One region of the Paraburkholderia sp. BGA-UO-ETr-F12 genome, then DNA from elsewhere that is predicted to be linked to it. Evidence: riboswitches for the same ligand, from Rfam matches in the RefSeq annotation. Region 1 holds a riboswitch; the other holds the start of a gene.
The links. A riboswitch is a leader RNA that binds a small molecule or an ion and turns the genes downstream of it on or off. The one in region 1 is predicted to bind glycine.
Positions count from the first base shown of each region.

Region 2: linked by a shared signal. The riboswitch ahead of AC57B6_RS19955 (D-amino acid dehydrogenase) and the one ahead of gcvT (glycine cleavage system aminomethyltransferase GcvT) in region 1 are both predicted to bind glycine.

Region 1 covers NZ_JCAQOZ010000032.1:120,505-128,121, reverse strand. Annotated here, with positions in the region: gene gcvP (aminomethyl-transferring glycine dehydrogenase) at 1-2,804, opposite strand, end outside; gene gcvH (glycine cleavage system protein GcvH) at 2,899-3,279, opposite strand; gene gcvT (glycine cleavage system aminomethyltransferase GcvT) at 3,342-4,460, opposite strand; glycine riboswitch at 4,542-4,702, opposite strand; glycine riboswitch at 4,736-4,837, opposite strand; gene AC57B6_RS15680 (hypothetical protein) at 4,980-5,333, opposite strand; gene AC57B6_RS15675 (oxidoreductase) at 5,559-6,608, opposite strand; gene AC57B6_RS15670 (UvrD-helicase domain-containing protein) at 7,027-7,617, shown strand, end outside.
Region 2 covers NZ_JCAQOZ010000046.1:150,933-158,549, forward strand. Annotated here, with positions in the region: gene AC57B6_RS19935 (YceH family protein) at 1-498, opposite strand, end outside; gene AC57B6_RS19940 (helix-turn-helix domain-containing protein) at 730-1,302, shown strand; gene AC57B6_RS19945 (GNAT family N-acetyltransferase) at 1,315-1,842, shown strand; gene AC57B6_RS19950 (LysE family translocator) at 1,897-2,529, opposite strand; glycine riboswitch at 2,739-2,832, shown strand; gene AC57B6_RS19955 (D-amino acid dehydrogenase) at 3,007-4,218, shown strand; gene AC57B6_RS19960 (BON domain-containing protein) at 4,436-4,696, shown strand; gene AC57B6_RS19965 (acetate/propionate family kinase) at 4,699-5,868, opposite strand; gene AC57B6_RS19970 (phosphoketolase family protein) at 5,881-7,617, opposite strand, start outside.

The sequences.
Region 1 (7,617 bases):
GCATACGCATGCTTCCATTCGTTGGCAATCACCACCGCTGCCGTGTGCGGCGCGTGCTTGAGCGGATTGTCTTCACGGTCCGAGCGGCCTTCCTCGACGGCGCGAATTTCATCGCGGATCGCGATCATCGCTTCGATGAAGCGGTCGAGTTCCTCTTTCGATTCCGATTCGGTCGGCTCGACCATCAGCGTGCCCGGCACCGGGAAGCTCATGGTCGGTGCGTGGAAGCCGTAGTCGGCGAGACGCTTGGCGACGTCGTCGACGGTGATGCCGCTGGTTTCCTTGATCGGACGCAGATCGAGAATGCACTCGTGCGCGACCAGTCCGCCCGGGCCCGAATACAGCACCGGATAATGCGGCGCGAGTTTTTTCGCGACGTAGTTCGCGTTCAGGATTGCGGTTTCGGTGGCTGCGGTGAGGTTCTTCGCGCCCATCATCGCGATGTACATCCACGAAATCGGCAGGATCGATGCGGAACCGTACGGTGCGCCCGACACCGCGCCGATACCGTTCGGCGCGCGCTCGTAGCCCGTTGCAATCTGATTGGGCAGGAATTGCGCGAGATGCGCGCCGACCGCGACCGGGCCGACGCCCGGGCCGCCGCCGCCGTGCGGAATACAGAAGGTCTTGTGCAGATTCAGGTGCGAGACGTCGCCGCCGAACTGGCCCGGCGCGCACAGGCCGACCATCGCGTTCATATTCGCGCCATCCACGTAGACCTGGCCGCCGTGCGCATGCACGATCTCGCAGATTTCGCGAACGTTCGCCTCGAACACGCCGTGCGTGGACGGATACGTGATCATGATCGCCGCGAGCTTGTCGGCGTGTTGGTCGGCTTTCTTCTTCAGGTCTTCGATATCGACGTTGCCTTGCGCGTCGCAAGCCACCACGACCACCTGCATGCCCGCCATTTGCGCCGACGCCGGATTCGTGCCGTGCGCCGAAGCAGGAATCAGACAGACGTTGCGATGCGCTTCGCCGCGCGATGCGTGGTAAGCGTGGATGATCAGCAGGCCCGCGTACTCGCCTTGCGAGCCGGCGTTCGGTTGCAGCGACACTGCCGCGTAACCTGTTGCCGCAACCAGCATTTCTTCGAGCTGGTCGATCATTTCGCGGTAGCCGACGGTTTGTTCAGCCGGTGCGAACGGATGGATCTGGCCGAATTCGGGCCACGTGACTGGCAGCATTTCCGAGGTGGCGTTCAGCTTCATCGTGCATGAGCCGAGTGGAATCATCGAGCGGTCGAGCGCGAGATCCTTGTCCGACAGGCTGCGCAGATAGCGCAGCATTTCCGTTTCAGAATGATGACGGTTGAACACGTGGTGCGTGAGGTACGCGCTGGTGCGCTCCAGCGCGGCCGGCACCGACGCGGTGTTCGACGCGGCGATGGCGGCGTCGAGCGCATCGACTTGCGGCACGTCTTGCGCGCCCGCGGCTTCCGCGAACGCGGCAAGCAGGTCGGCCAGATCGTGGCGCGTCGTGGTTTCGTCGACCGACAGGCCGACTTGCGTGTCGCTCACGCGGCGCAGGTTGATGCGCCGGGCTTTGGCGGCGTCGTGCAGCGCCTGGGTGCGCGCGCCGCTTTCGAACGTCAGCGTGTCGAAGAAGGTTTCGTTGACCAGCGTGTAGCCGAGCTGCTTCGCGCCTTCGGCGAGCAATGCGGCGATGCGGTTCACCCGCAGTGCGATCGTTTTCAGACCGTGCGGGCCGTGATAAACCGCGTACATGCTGGCCATGATCGCGAGCAACGCTTGCGCGGTGCACACGTTCGAGGTCGCTTTTTCGCGGCGGATATGTTGTTCACGCGTTTGCAGCGCGAGACGCAATGCCGGATTGCCTTGCGCGTCGACCGTCACGCCGACGAGACGGCCCGGCATCTGGCGCTTGAATTCGTCGCGTACGGCGAGGTAAGCCGCGTGCGGGCCGCCGAAACCGACCGGCACGCCGAAACGCTGTGTGTTGCCGACGGCTACGTCCGCGCCCCACTCACCCGGCGGCGTCAGAACGGTCAGCGCGAGCAGATCGGCGGCGACCACCACGTGGCCGCCCGCTGCGTGGATCGCGTCAGCGAGTGCGCGGTAGTCGCACACGTCGCCGTTGACGCCTGGATATTGCAGCAGCACGCCGAACGCATTCGCGTTCGCGGCGTCCGCGGCCGGGCCCACTTTCACTTCGATGCCGACCGGCGTGGCGCGTGTTTTCACCACTTCGATGGTTTGCGGCAGCACATCGTCGGCGACATAAAACACGTTCGACTTCGGCTTGCCGACGCGTTGCAGCAGCGTCATCGCTTCGGCCGCGGCGGTCGCTTCATCGAGCAGCGACGCGTTCGAAATCGCCAGACCCGTCAGGTCGACGATCATCTGCTGGAAGTTCAGCAGCGCTTCCAGACGACCCTGCGAGATTTCCGGCTGGTACGGCGTATACGCGGTGTACCACGCCGGGTTTTCGAGCACGTTACGCAGGATCACCGCCGGCGTGTGCGCGTTGTAATAGCCTTGCCCGATGTATGAGCGGAACACCTGGTTCTTGTCTGCCAGCTCGCGCAGCGCGGCGAGCGCTTCCGCTTCGCTCTTCGGTTGCACGAAGGGGCCGAGCGGTAGCGTTTCGGCCCGGCGGATCGTCTTCGGAATCACGGCGTCGATCAGCGCGGCGCGCGACGCGAAGCCGAGGGCTTCGAGCATGGCCTGCTGGTCGGCCGAATCCGGGCCGATGTGCCGTTCTGCGAAGGCGTCATGCACTTCGAGCGCGGCGAGCGAGAGAGGAGTGCGGTTCATCAGACGATCCGGGTGTTCGAGCTTCATGAGGTGTTCCTGCCGGTGCGGGCGTCCGTTCGACGGTTGAATCGGACGCGCCGCGCCTGTCGGGTTTAAACGTAAAGGTGCAACGTACGGTGAATCAGGCGCCGATCGACTTCGAGTAAGCATCCGCGTCGATCAGGCGGTCCAGCGATGCGCCCGCAGCCGGCTTGATCTTGAAGAGCCAGTTTTCGTACGGCGCGCTGTTGACGCCATCCGGCGTATCGGCAACCGCCGGGTTCGCTTCGATGATTTCGCCCGCGACCGGTGCGTAAATATCGGAGGCGGCTTTCACTGACTCGATCACGGCGACGGTGTCGCCGGCGTCAACGGTCTTGCCCAGTTCCTGGACTTCGAAGAAGACGATGTCGCCGAGCGCTTCCTGCGCGTGGTCGGTAATGCCGACCGTCAGCGTGCCGTCCGCTTCGGTGCGGACCCACTCGTGCGATTCGGTGTATTTCAGATCGGCCGGGATGCTCATCGGATGCTCCTATGCGGTGTGATTTGGTGGTGTTTCAAAGTGGTGACGCACGCGCCGGCTGCTTAAACCGCGAGCACCTTGCCGTTGCGCACGAACGGCAGTTTTACCACGCTTGCAGGGACGTTTTTGTCACGAATCTGAACGTGAACGGTGTCGCCCGGCTGCACGCCCTTCGGCACGCGCGCAAAGGCGATCGATTCCTGCATCGTGGGGGAAAACGTACCGCTGGTGATTTCGCCCTCGCCATGCGGCGTGACGACGTTCTGATGAGCACGCAGCACGCCTGCCGCCTTGCCGTTTTCCTTCAGCAGGATCAGTCCGACGAACGCGGCTTGCGAGCCGTCGGCTTCCAGCTTGCTCCGGCCGACGAAGTCGCGCGGCGAGCTCAGATCGACGGTCCAGGCGAGGCCGGCGTCGAGCGGCGAGACGTTGTCGTCCATATCCTGGCCGTACAGATTCATACCGGCTTCGAGGCGCAGCGTGTCGCGCGCGCCGAGGCCGGCGGGGCGCACGCCCTGACGCGCCAAGGCGTCCCAAAACTCGCAGACGGACGTGGCGGGCAGGACGATTTCAAAGCCGTCTTCGCCGGTGTAGCCGGTGCGGGCGATCATCAATTCGCCAAACGGCGTGTTGTCGACGATCGCAGCGTTAAACGGCTTGAGGAGTTCGGTCGCGGTGCGGCTGGACGGCGCGACTTGCCAGACCTTGTGGCGCGCATTCGGGCCCTGCACGGCGACGATCGCCAGATCGCGGCGCGGTGTAATGGTCAGACCGTAGCCGCCTTCGGCGTTGAGCTTGTTGAACCAGGCGACGTCTTTTTCGGCGGTGCCGGCGTTGACGACCAGCCGGAAGTGCGTCTCGCTGAAGTAATAGACGATCAGATCGTCGATCACGCCACCATTCGGGTTGAGCAGACAGGAGTAGAGCGCGCGGCCCGGCGTTTGCAGCTTGGCGACGTTATTGGCCAGCGCGTATTCGAAGAAGGCGCGTACGCGCTCACCGGTGAAATCGACGACGCACATGTGCGAGACGTCGAACATGCCGGCGTCGGTACGCACGGCGCGGTGTTCGTCGATCTGCGAGCCGTAATTGACGGGCATGTCCCAGCCGCCGAAATCGACCATGCGGGCGTTGAGCGCACGATGGGTGGCGTTGAGCGGGGTGTGTTTAAGTTCGGTCATGGGGCCTCGGGCGTCTCGCGAAACAAAAAGGCCATGCGGCGCTACGCCTCGCGGCCTGCCGGCTGCGAGCGGTTTGCGTTGCATGACCCCTCTGTCCTCGATACCTGAGAGATTGCGCTGCCGTGCGATGTGAAGCCGTGATCGCTACGGTGAAACGCGCGCCCCTTCGGTGGGCAGCTTGCCGGAATCCGCACCGCTATAAACGATGCAGACGGCTACTGCCGCTCTCCAGAGTGCGAAAAACCGATGTCTCGATGCTGCATTGACGCGGGTTTTTCGACGCGGCCGGTCCTTTTGCCTGAGAGTTTGTGGGTGTGCCCCTTCGGCGGCGCGGCCTGCGAATTTCTGCGGCCAGCACGCTCTCCCGACGCGTGCGGCGAATGTACGCGAGGGCCGGGGGCTTGTCAAATAAAGGCCCGCAACGGGCACGGGGGACGGCCCTGCGGGTTCGTCGAGGTCAAAAAAAAGCGCGGGACGCAATGCCCGCGCTTCTTTGCTTCAGTGCCTGAACCGGCGCGATTATTCGCCGATGGCGTGTGCCGCGTTGTCCAGTTCCTGGTTCAGCACGCGCTGCTCGTCGCTGGACAGACCACCGCCGTGTTGCGCCGCCATATCGTGCGCTTCCTGGCGGATCACGTCGAGACGGTGGTGCAATGCGCCGCCTTGCGGGGGCGGGTAATAGCCTTGGTTGACGTGAGCGTCAATGCGACGGCTCAGGTTGTCGATGCGGCCATTGACTTGATGGAGGCGCTCATCCGCGATCTGCTGCGGGTTGGGGCGCGGCGCCGGCGCGGGTTGCTGGGGCGCCACCACGCAGGCGGCGAGAGAGCTGAGCAATGCGCATGCTGCTACTGCGCGGGCGATACGGGGCATGGACTCTCCAGAAGTCGTTGTCGTTTTGTGTTGGTGCTACTGGGGTAGCAACGGATTGCCGGCGATTTACGCTGACCGCGAAGAAAGGGTTATTTGTAACGTTATGTTCCTTTCGGGATTGACAGGTGTGTTGCGCCGGACGGCGGCGGTGTTCGCGTGCCACCGCCGGACAATCCGAAAGGCAGGCAAGTGCCTTGTAAGTGCCCTGTAACGTACGCAAAAAACTCAGCGAATACGCTCGAACGGCAGCCGGACTCCCTCTTCCGAACTCCGGGCAGCAAGCTCGATGATCGTCATCACGTCGACTGCGTCCTGAGCGCTGACTGGAAATTTCACGCCATTCTGGATGGCATCCGCCAAAGCAATATAGAAACCGACGTAATCCCCATTGCGCGTAGGCACCTCCCGCTCCACTTCCTGACCGCCTTCGAGCACGCGCAGTACGCCCGCCGCATTGCCGGCACCGAATCCCTCGTCGCCAGGCCGCAGGCCTGCTTTCAACTGATCTTCCTGCGTGTCGAGACCGTACTTCACGTAGCTTCCCTGCGTGCCGTGAATCGTGAACCTCGGCGCAGCCAGAGCGGTCAACGCGCTGGCATGCAGTACCACCTCGAACTCACCGTATCCAAGTTGAATATGCACATAGTCGGGCGCGCTGGCCTGGTCGCGGTGCGTGCGAACCGTCGCGAACACGGTCTGCGGCGCGCCGAACAATGCCAATGCCTGATCGATCAGGTGCGGGCCGAGATCGAACAGCAAGCCGCCGCCGCGCGACGCTTCCTCGCGCCAACGCTGCTTGACTTCCGGGCGGAAGCGGTCGAAATGCGATTCGTATTGCGTGATGCGCCCTAATTCCCTGCTGGCCAGCAGATCACGGACGGTCAGAAAATCACCGTCCCAGCGGCGGTTATGAAAGGGCACGAAGCGCTTGCTGCGGGCGAGTGCGATGTTGGCGAGCGTATGGGCATCCGCCGCGCTTAGCGTGACCGGCTTGTCGACCACCACGTGCTTGCCCGCTTCCAGCGTGCGGCGCGCCAGGTCGAAATGCGTGTCATTGGGCGTCGCGATGACGATACAGTCGATTTCGTCGAGCGCCAGCAGGGCGTCGAGATCGGCCACCACCTTTGCGTGCGGGTAATCGGCCTGTGCTCGCTCGGGGTGGCTCGTCGCGATGGCCGCGACGCTCGCCCGCCCGCAGTGCTCGATTACCGGCGCATGAAAGGTCGCGCCAGCAAAACCGTAACCCATCAATCCAATCTTCAGCGATGCGGACATGCGTGTCTTCCTGCAGAAACGGCGCGCCGTTTTGCCACCGCGGCGACGGCGCGCAACACTGTAATTGTGGCATGTCTCGAAGACGGACTGTCAGCGTTGCCGCAGGCCCCTGTCAGGGATATCTGTCATCAGGCTGTTCAAGCCAGGCCTCGGCATGGCGTTGGGGTCGCCATCCCGCCGCCACCCGGCCGTCGGACGCAGCGCGCTGGTTTTGCTCGTCCATTTCCAGTCTGTCACGTTCATCCGCGTCATTTATCCGTGTTAACATCGCTGCTCTCGCGCGCAGGCGCGGCGAGCCGGAACCCCGCGGCACAAGCGGCGCCGTTCCAGCCGCCGGCCCCGCGCAGCATGCCCCCGGGCCTTCGGTCTCGCGATTCCGCACCTAAGCGCCCTCAACCGCATTACCCATCCACAGACGATGTCCGCAGGCCTGAACCCCGCTCAAAATGAAGCGGTCCGTTATCTTGACGGTCCGTGTCTCGTGCTCGCCGGCGCCGGCAGCGGCAAGACGCGCGTGATCACGCAGAAAATCGCGCACCTGATCGAGGCCAAGGGCTTCGAGCCGCGCCATATCGCCGCCGTCACGTTCACGAACAAGGCCGCGTTGGAAATGCGCGAGCGCGTGGGCAAGCTGCTCGAGGGCAAGACGCTCACCACGCCCGGCAAGGAAGGCCGCAAAGTGCCCGTCAACCAGTTGACGGTCTGTACCTTCCACTCGCTCGGCGTGCAGATTCTGCGGCAGGAAGCGGAACACGTCGGTTTGAAGCCGCAGTTCTCGATCATGGATTCGGACGATTGCTTCGGCATGATTCAGGAGCAGGTCGGCTCGACGGACAAGGGCTTCATCCGCAAGATCCAGTCGATCATTTCGCTGTGGAAGAACGGCATGATCATGCCGGAGCAGGCGATCGCGATTGCCGCGAATGAAGATGAACACCAGGCCGCGATCGTCTACCGCAATTACGTGGCGACGCTGCATGCGTATCAGGCGGTCGACTTCGACGACCTG
Region 2 (7,617 bases), on a different contig from region 1:
GCGGTTTTCGCGTTCGCCCGGTGTGCGGGCCAGTTTCACCACGCGCGGCGGATCGTTGGCCGCCAGTTCGTCGAGAAACGCCTCGACCGACGAAATATCGGCGAATCCATGCAGGCGCGCGCTGTTCAGGCGCAACTCGGCGGCGGTCTGCGGACCGCGCAGCAGCAAGGTGGTCAGCAAGGCCGCCGACTGACTCGGCAAGCCCAGGACACGATTCATGTTGTGCTCGAAGCGCGGCACGCGGCTGCTGCTGCCTTCCATTACGAGGCTCAGGCGCTTCAGGCCATCGACGGCGGTCAGCACTTCGGCTTCGGTCGCGTTGATCACGGGCGATCGGCCGGTCTTCTGGTTGCAGCCCAAGGTCAGTGCGTTCAGCGAAAGCGGATAGCTGTCCGGCACGGTGTGCTGCTTTTCGACCAGCACGCCGAGCACGCGCCCTTCAAGCAAGGTCAACGCGCGGATGGAGGGGCGGGAAACAGCGTCGGGAGTGGAGTTCATAGAGGATGTCGCGGCAAGCGCCGCCGGGTCTCGTGGACAGTGTGCGTGATCGATGCACAGCCCCGTTGCGCAACCGGGCGGCGGGTTTTAGTTGGTGGGCACCATCATAAACGCCCAGGCCGCGCGGGGTGTACGAATCTCTGCGATGCCCCGGCCGTCTGAACGCGTTCGCGTCCCTCGGGTGTTTTTTTCTCGTTGACGAATTCCCACATTGGAGATAATTTCCCGAATATGGAAAACACACTCTCCGACGACAACGCCATCGACCGCCGCATTGCCCAGCGTCTGCGAGCGCTGCGCGCCGAGCGCAACTGGTCCCTCGACGATCTCGCGAAACTCAGCAACGTCAGCCGCGCCACGCTGTCCCGCCTCGAAAACGCCGCCGTGAGCCCCACGGCCAGCGTGCTGGGCAAGCTGTGCGTCGCCTACGGCTTGCCGATGTCGCGCCTCATGCACATGGTCGAAGAAGACTTCGCGCCGCTGGTGCCGCGCAATGCGCAGGCCGTCTGGACCGACGCGAGCATCGGCTTCCGGCGCCGCTCCGTGTCGCCACCGGCTCAGGCGCTGAGCGGCGAGGCGCTGGAATGCGAACTCGATGCTGGCGCGCGAATCGATTACGACGCATCGCCGCGAGCCGGCCTCGAACATCATCTGATCCTGCTCGAAGGGCAATTGCAGATCACCGTCGACGGCCGCAGTCACGACCTGCAAGCCGGTGACTGTCTGCGCTATCAGTTATTCGGCCCCAGTGCTTTCGCCACGCCCGCGCACAGCGCGGCCCGCTACATCCTCTTCATCGTCTGAGTTCCAGCTACCATGAGCGCGCCCATCATCACGACCTTCTCCGCCGACGACCTCGTCCGGCATCTGCCCGAACTCGGCGCGCTGCTGCGTGCCTGCGTCCATGACGGCGCGAGCGTGGGCTTTGTGTTGCCGCACAGCGTGGCGGAGAGTGAGGCATTCTGGAGCGGCAAGGTGTTGCCGTCGCTGCGCGGGGGCGCGCTGGTCTTGTTCGTCGCGCGTCATGGCGAGTCGATCGCGGGCACCGTGCAACTCAATTACGACACGATGCCGAATCAACGCCATCGCGCCGAAGTGCGCAAGCTGCTGGTTCACCCGGCGTTTCGCCGCCAGGGCATTGCCAAAGCGCTGATGGCGGAGCTGGAGCGCCGTGCGCTGCAACTGCAGCGCAGCCTGCTGACGCTCGATACGCGCACCGGCGACAAAGCGGAGCCGCTTTACGCCGCGCTGGGTTATCAAACGGCCGGTGTGATCCCGCAGTTTTGCCGCGACACGCAGGAAGAGCGGCTCGACTCGACCACCATCATGTACAAGGCGTTGTGACGAGCCGGCGCGCAGGACAGCGCTGAAGACTCACGCGAGTCTTCAGCGCGTGATTTAACGGCGCGCGTCGAACGCGATCCGCACGGCCAGGCCGGCGAGCACGGTGCCCATCAGCCAGCGTTGCACCAGCAGCCACACCGGCCGCCCGGCGAGAAAGCCGGCGATCGAACCCGCCATGCTGGCAATCAAGGCATTGACCGTGACCGCAATGACGATCTGCACGCAGCCGAGCGCGATCGATTGCGACAGCACGCTGCCGTGCCCCGGCGAAATGAACTGCGGCAGCAGCGACAGGTACATGACCGCGATCTTCGGATTCGCGAGGTTCGTGACGAGGCCCATCGTAAACAGCTTGCGGCGGCTGTCGTGCGGCAGGTCGCGCACCTGGAACGGTGAGCGCCCGCCCGGCTTGACCGCCTGCCAGGCCAGATACAGCAGGTAAAGCGCGCCGCCGAAACGCAGCGCGTCGTAGGCATAAGGCACCGTCAACAGCAGCGCCGTGATACCGAATGCGGCACAAAACATATAGAACACGTAGCCGAGCGCGACGCCGCCGAGTGACACGAGCCCGGCGCGCCGCCCCTGGCAGAGCGATCGCGAGATCAGGTAGATCATGTTCGGACCCGGCGTAAGCACCATGCCGAGTGAGACCAGCGCGAAGGCGAGCAACGTTGTAGCAGTGGGCACGGCGGCTCCTCTGGCGATTGAAGGCGGGCACTATGCCGCCGAATATAGCCGATGTCATAGCCGATGTCGCCCCCGCCAACCCCAATCGCCGTCCTGCCGATGGGGCTTTTCAGCCTGCCCGGCGCAAGTGCTCGGCGGATCGATTGGGCGCTGCATCGCACGAAACACTTGCGGCGAAATTTTTTGCCCGGTATTGTCGAGCAGTTCTGCAATGCAGTGCGGGAGAGATCGTCAGAGGCTTGTGACGACGCCGACGGAGCAACCGCCCCGGAAACTCTCAGGCAAAAGGACCGCGCAGCAGGAACATCTGGAGAGCGGCGCCGTGCGCGCCCACCGAAGGGGATTCCCGGCATGGCGCCTAGATCGCGCTCCTCTGCTCGCGGGAAGAAACTCTCAGGTACATGGACAGATGGGGCATCGACGCCGGTTTCGACACGAAATCGACACCGGTGATGCCCAACTACTCTGGATCATGTCATGTCACGAATCGCCATTATTGGCGCCGGCATTACCGGCGTCACGACTGCTCACGCCCTCGCGCAGCGCGGCCACCACGTCACCGTGTTCGAGCGTCATCGCTATGCTGCGATGGAGACCTCGTTCGCCAATGGCGGGCAGTTGTCCGCCAGCAATGCGGAAGTCTGGAACAGCGCCGCCACCGTACTGAAGGGCCTGCGCTGGATGCTCACGCGCGACGCCCCGCTGCTGCTCAATCCCATGCCCACGTGGCACAAGTATTCGTGGATGGGTGAGTTTCTGCGGCAGATTCCGCATTACCGCGCGAACACGGTCGAGACCGTCCGGCTCGCGATTGCGGCGCGCGAGCATCTGTTTTCGATTGCCGAGCGCGAAGGGATCGACTTCGATCTGGAGCGGCGCGGCATTCTGCACATCTACAAGACCCGCGAGGAATTCGACGCGGCGAACAAGGTGAATGCGTTGTTGCGCGAAGGCGGCCTCGATCGCAATCCGGTGACGGCCACGGAGTTGCAGCGGATCGAGCCTACGCTGCATGGCGATTTTTTCGGCGGGTTCTTCACGCCCTCCGACTCGACCGGCGACATTCATAAATTCACACGCGGCCTCGCCGACGCCTGCGCGCGGCACGGCGTCGAGTTTCATTACGATGCCGAGATCAAAGCGATCGAGCAGCCGGCCGAAGGACGGTTTTCGCTGACGGTCAATCTCGAGGGCGAGTCGCAGCGTTTTGCCTTTGAGCGGATCGTCGTGTGCGCGGGAGTGAAGAGCCGCGACTTTGCGGCGATGCTGGGCGATCACGTGAACGTCTATCCGGTGAAGGGCTATTCGATCACCGTTTGCCTCGACGATGAAGTCAGCCAACAGCGCGCGCCGTGGGTGAGCCTGCTCGACGACAGCGCGAAGATCGTGACGAGCCGGCTCGGCGTCGATCGTTTCCGCGTGGCGGGCACGGCGGAGATCAACGGCTTTAACCGCGATATCCGCTCGGACCGGATCGCTCCGCTGGTGGACTGGACGCGCCGGCATTTTCCCGAGGTGTCGACTTCGCGCGTGATTCCGTGGGCGGGCTTGCGGCCGATGTTGCCGAACATGCTGCCGAAGGTGGGCCGCGGCAAACGGCGTGGGGTGTTCTACAACACCGGCCACGGGCATCTGGGCTGGACGTTGTCGGCAGCCACGGCGCAGGCGGTAGCCGGGGTTATTGAATAGGCCCACGCACTCGCGGGCATGCCGTTACCAGAATGCGCGCCTGAAAAGCCAGGTTAACATCATGGCTTGGTTCGGCCGATGACATTAAAGGTGCGCTCACCATTGAGCGCACTGCGGAACGCACTGCGGCACTACGCGAGTTTCTGCCTTAATACCGGGCTCGGACGAGATGTGCACCGAGCCTATTCGCCGATAGTGAAACAAACAGGAGAGCGTCATGCCTCGTGACCGCCTCACCGTGCGCAGCACCGGCAGCCCACGCTTTAGCGATGACCAGATCGCGGCGGAAGCCGTGAGGCGGCTCTCCTGGGACGCGGCCGTCCCCAGGGATAAGGTGAAAGTAAAAGTCGAGCGCGGCAGAGTCACCTTGCGAGGTGTACTCCAGGACGTTCATCAGAAAACCGCGGCGCTCGAAGACGTATCCCGCCTGTTCGGCGTCGCGGGTGTCACCGATCGAACCAGAATCAAGGCCGGATAGCATCAACCAGCCTGCAGCAGTGCCCGGCAATGCCGTGCAATCTGCTTTTCCTCCTCGGTGTGAATCGCCCTCACCTTCCCCGCCGGATCGCCCTCCACCAGACCCATGAAAGCGAGCCCATCACAGACGCGACGGCGAATCTCCGCGCTGTGCTCGCCGATGCCGCCCGTGAACACCAGCAAGTCGATCCCGCCCAGCAAGGCCGCATAAGCGCCGATCGTCTTACGCACGGCGGTAGCAAACGCCTCCAGCGCCAGCGACGCATTCGCATCCCCCGCCGCGGCGCGCTTCTCCAGCGCCTGCATATCGCTTTCGCCATCGGCGTAACCGGCCAGACCGCTCTGGCGGTTCAACAGCGTCTCCAGTGCATCGGCATCGAGATGTTCCACGCGCATCAGATACAGCAGCACGCCTGGGTCGAGATCGCCACTGCGTGTGCCCATCGGCACGCCGCCGGTCGGCGTCAGCCCCATCGACGTATCGACGGACTTGCCGTTCTGCAGCGCACACAAACTCGAACCGTTGCCCAGATGCGCGAACACCGCTCGCGCTGGCAAATCGGCACCAAGCCGCGTGACCAGCGATTCGTACGAAAGGCCGTGAAAACCGTAGCGAATCACGCCCGCATCCAGATAGCGGCGCGGCAATGCGAGCTGCGCCGCACGCGGCGGCAGTGTCGAATGAAACGCCGTGTCGAAACAGACAAAATGTTGCGCGTCGCTGAAGATCGAGGACGCCTCGTCGATCAAGGCGAGCGCTGGCGGAATATGCAAAGGCGCGAAATGCACGGCATCCTGCAAGCGCTGGCGCACTTCCGGTGTCAAGCGCTGATGCGCCCGCAGGTGCGGGCCGCCATGCACCACCCGATGCCCCACCGCCGCCGGCCGCGGGTGCTTGTGCTCCGCAAGGACGCGCGCGAGCACCTGCAACGCGTCGGTCTGCGACTCCAGCACGCGCTCCTGCTGAACCAGCACGCGGCCGTCGGGCGACGTGATGCGCAAGCTGCCGTCACTACGGCCAATTCCTTCCGCACTGCCGGCGAGCAGCAACGATTCATCGCCGCCCGCGTGTGCAGCGTGCGCGGCGTGGGTAAACAGCCCGAACTTCAGCGACGATGAACCGCTGTTCAGCACCAGAATCGTCGGAACCCGGGTGGCGTCTTGAGTATGCATGGGCCGCCTCGCTCAGCCTTTCCATGTCCAGTTGCGGATCTCTTCCTTATCGATGCCCTCGGCATGCGCATAAGCCAGATGTTCGATGATCTGCCCACGCAGCCATTCCTTCGCATGATCGCCGACGCCGCGCAACACCGGCACACGGTCGATCACGTCGATCGCCAGCGAGAAACGGTCGACCTGGTTGATGATCGCCAGTTCGAGCGGCGTGTTGATGTTGCCTTTCTCGCGATAGCCATGCACGTGCAGATTGTCGTGGTTGGTACGGTTGTACGTGAGCTTGTGCACCAGCGACGCGTACGAATGGAAGTTGAAAATCACCGGCTTGCTGGCGGTGAACAGCGAATCGAAATCGCGGCTGGACAGGCCGTGCGGATGCGCATGTTCGGGCATCAGGCGGAACAGATCGACCACGTTGACGAAACGGATCTTCAACTCGGGAAAGTGCTCCTTAAGAATCTGCACGGCGGCGAGCGCTTCCATGGTCGCGATGTCGCCGGCGCAGGCCATCACCACGTCCGGTTCGACGCCCTGATCCGTCGACGCCCAATCCCAGATGCCGATGCCCTTGGTGCAGTGCGTGACCGCGGCCTCCATGTCGAGATACTGCAAATGCGGCTGCTTGTCGGCCACGATCACGTTGACGTAATCGCGTGAGCGCAGGCAGTGATCGGCGACGCTCAACAGGCAATTCGCGTCCGGCGGCAGGTAAATACGCACCACGTCCGGGCTTTTGTTGGTCACGACGTCGAGAAACCCCGGGTCCTGGTGCGTGAAGCCATTGTGATCCTGACGCCATACCAGCGACGTGATCAACAGATTGATCGACGGCACCGGTTGCCGCCAGCCGAGATCGCGCTTCGCTTTCTCCAGCCACTTGGCGTGCTGGTTGAACATCGAATCGATCACGTGGACAAACGCTTCATAGGTAGCGAGCAGTCCGTGCCGGCCGGTGAGCACGTAACCTTCGAACCAGCCTTCGAGCGTGTGCTCGCTCAGCATCTCCATCACGCGGCCGTCCACCGAGAGTTCGCCGCCGTCGGCGTCGCTGGCCATTGTTTCGGCCAGCCAGGTTTTCTCGGAGGCCTTGTAGATGGCGGTCAGCTTGTTGCTGGCGGTTTCGTCCGGGCCAAACACGCGGAAGTTCGTCATATTGTTGCGCATCACGTCGCGCAGAAACGTGCCGAGCACCTCGGTGGGCGACGTGTACGAACCAGCGGGCTTTTTCACCGCCACCGCGTAATCGCGAAACGCCGGCAGGTCAAGCGTCTTGCACAGCGAGCCGCCGTTCGCATGCGGATTGGCGCTGATGCGGCGCGTGCCTTCGGGAGCGAGCTCGCGCAATTCCTCGACCAGCCGCCCTGCTTCGTCGAATAGCGACTCCGGCTCGTAGCTGCGCAGCCAGTTCTCGACGAGCTTGAGGCTCTTGCTGTTCGTGACCGGATCGAGCACCGGCACCTGGTGCGCGCGCCACGAGCCTTCCACCTGATGACCGTCGACTTCCTTCGGCCCGGTCCAGCCTTTCGGCGAGCGCAGCACGATCATCGGCCAGCGTGGCCGCGCCGCGTCATTGGACTCGCGCGCGTGCTGCTGGATGGCGCGGATTTCGCCGACGCATTGCTCGAGCGTCGCGGCCATCTGCTGATGCATGGTTTCCGGATCGTCGCCTTCGACGAAATACGGTTTGTGGCCGTAGCCGATCAGTAAGGCTTCGAGCTCCTCGCGGGGAATTCGCGCGAGGATCGT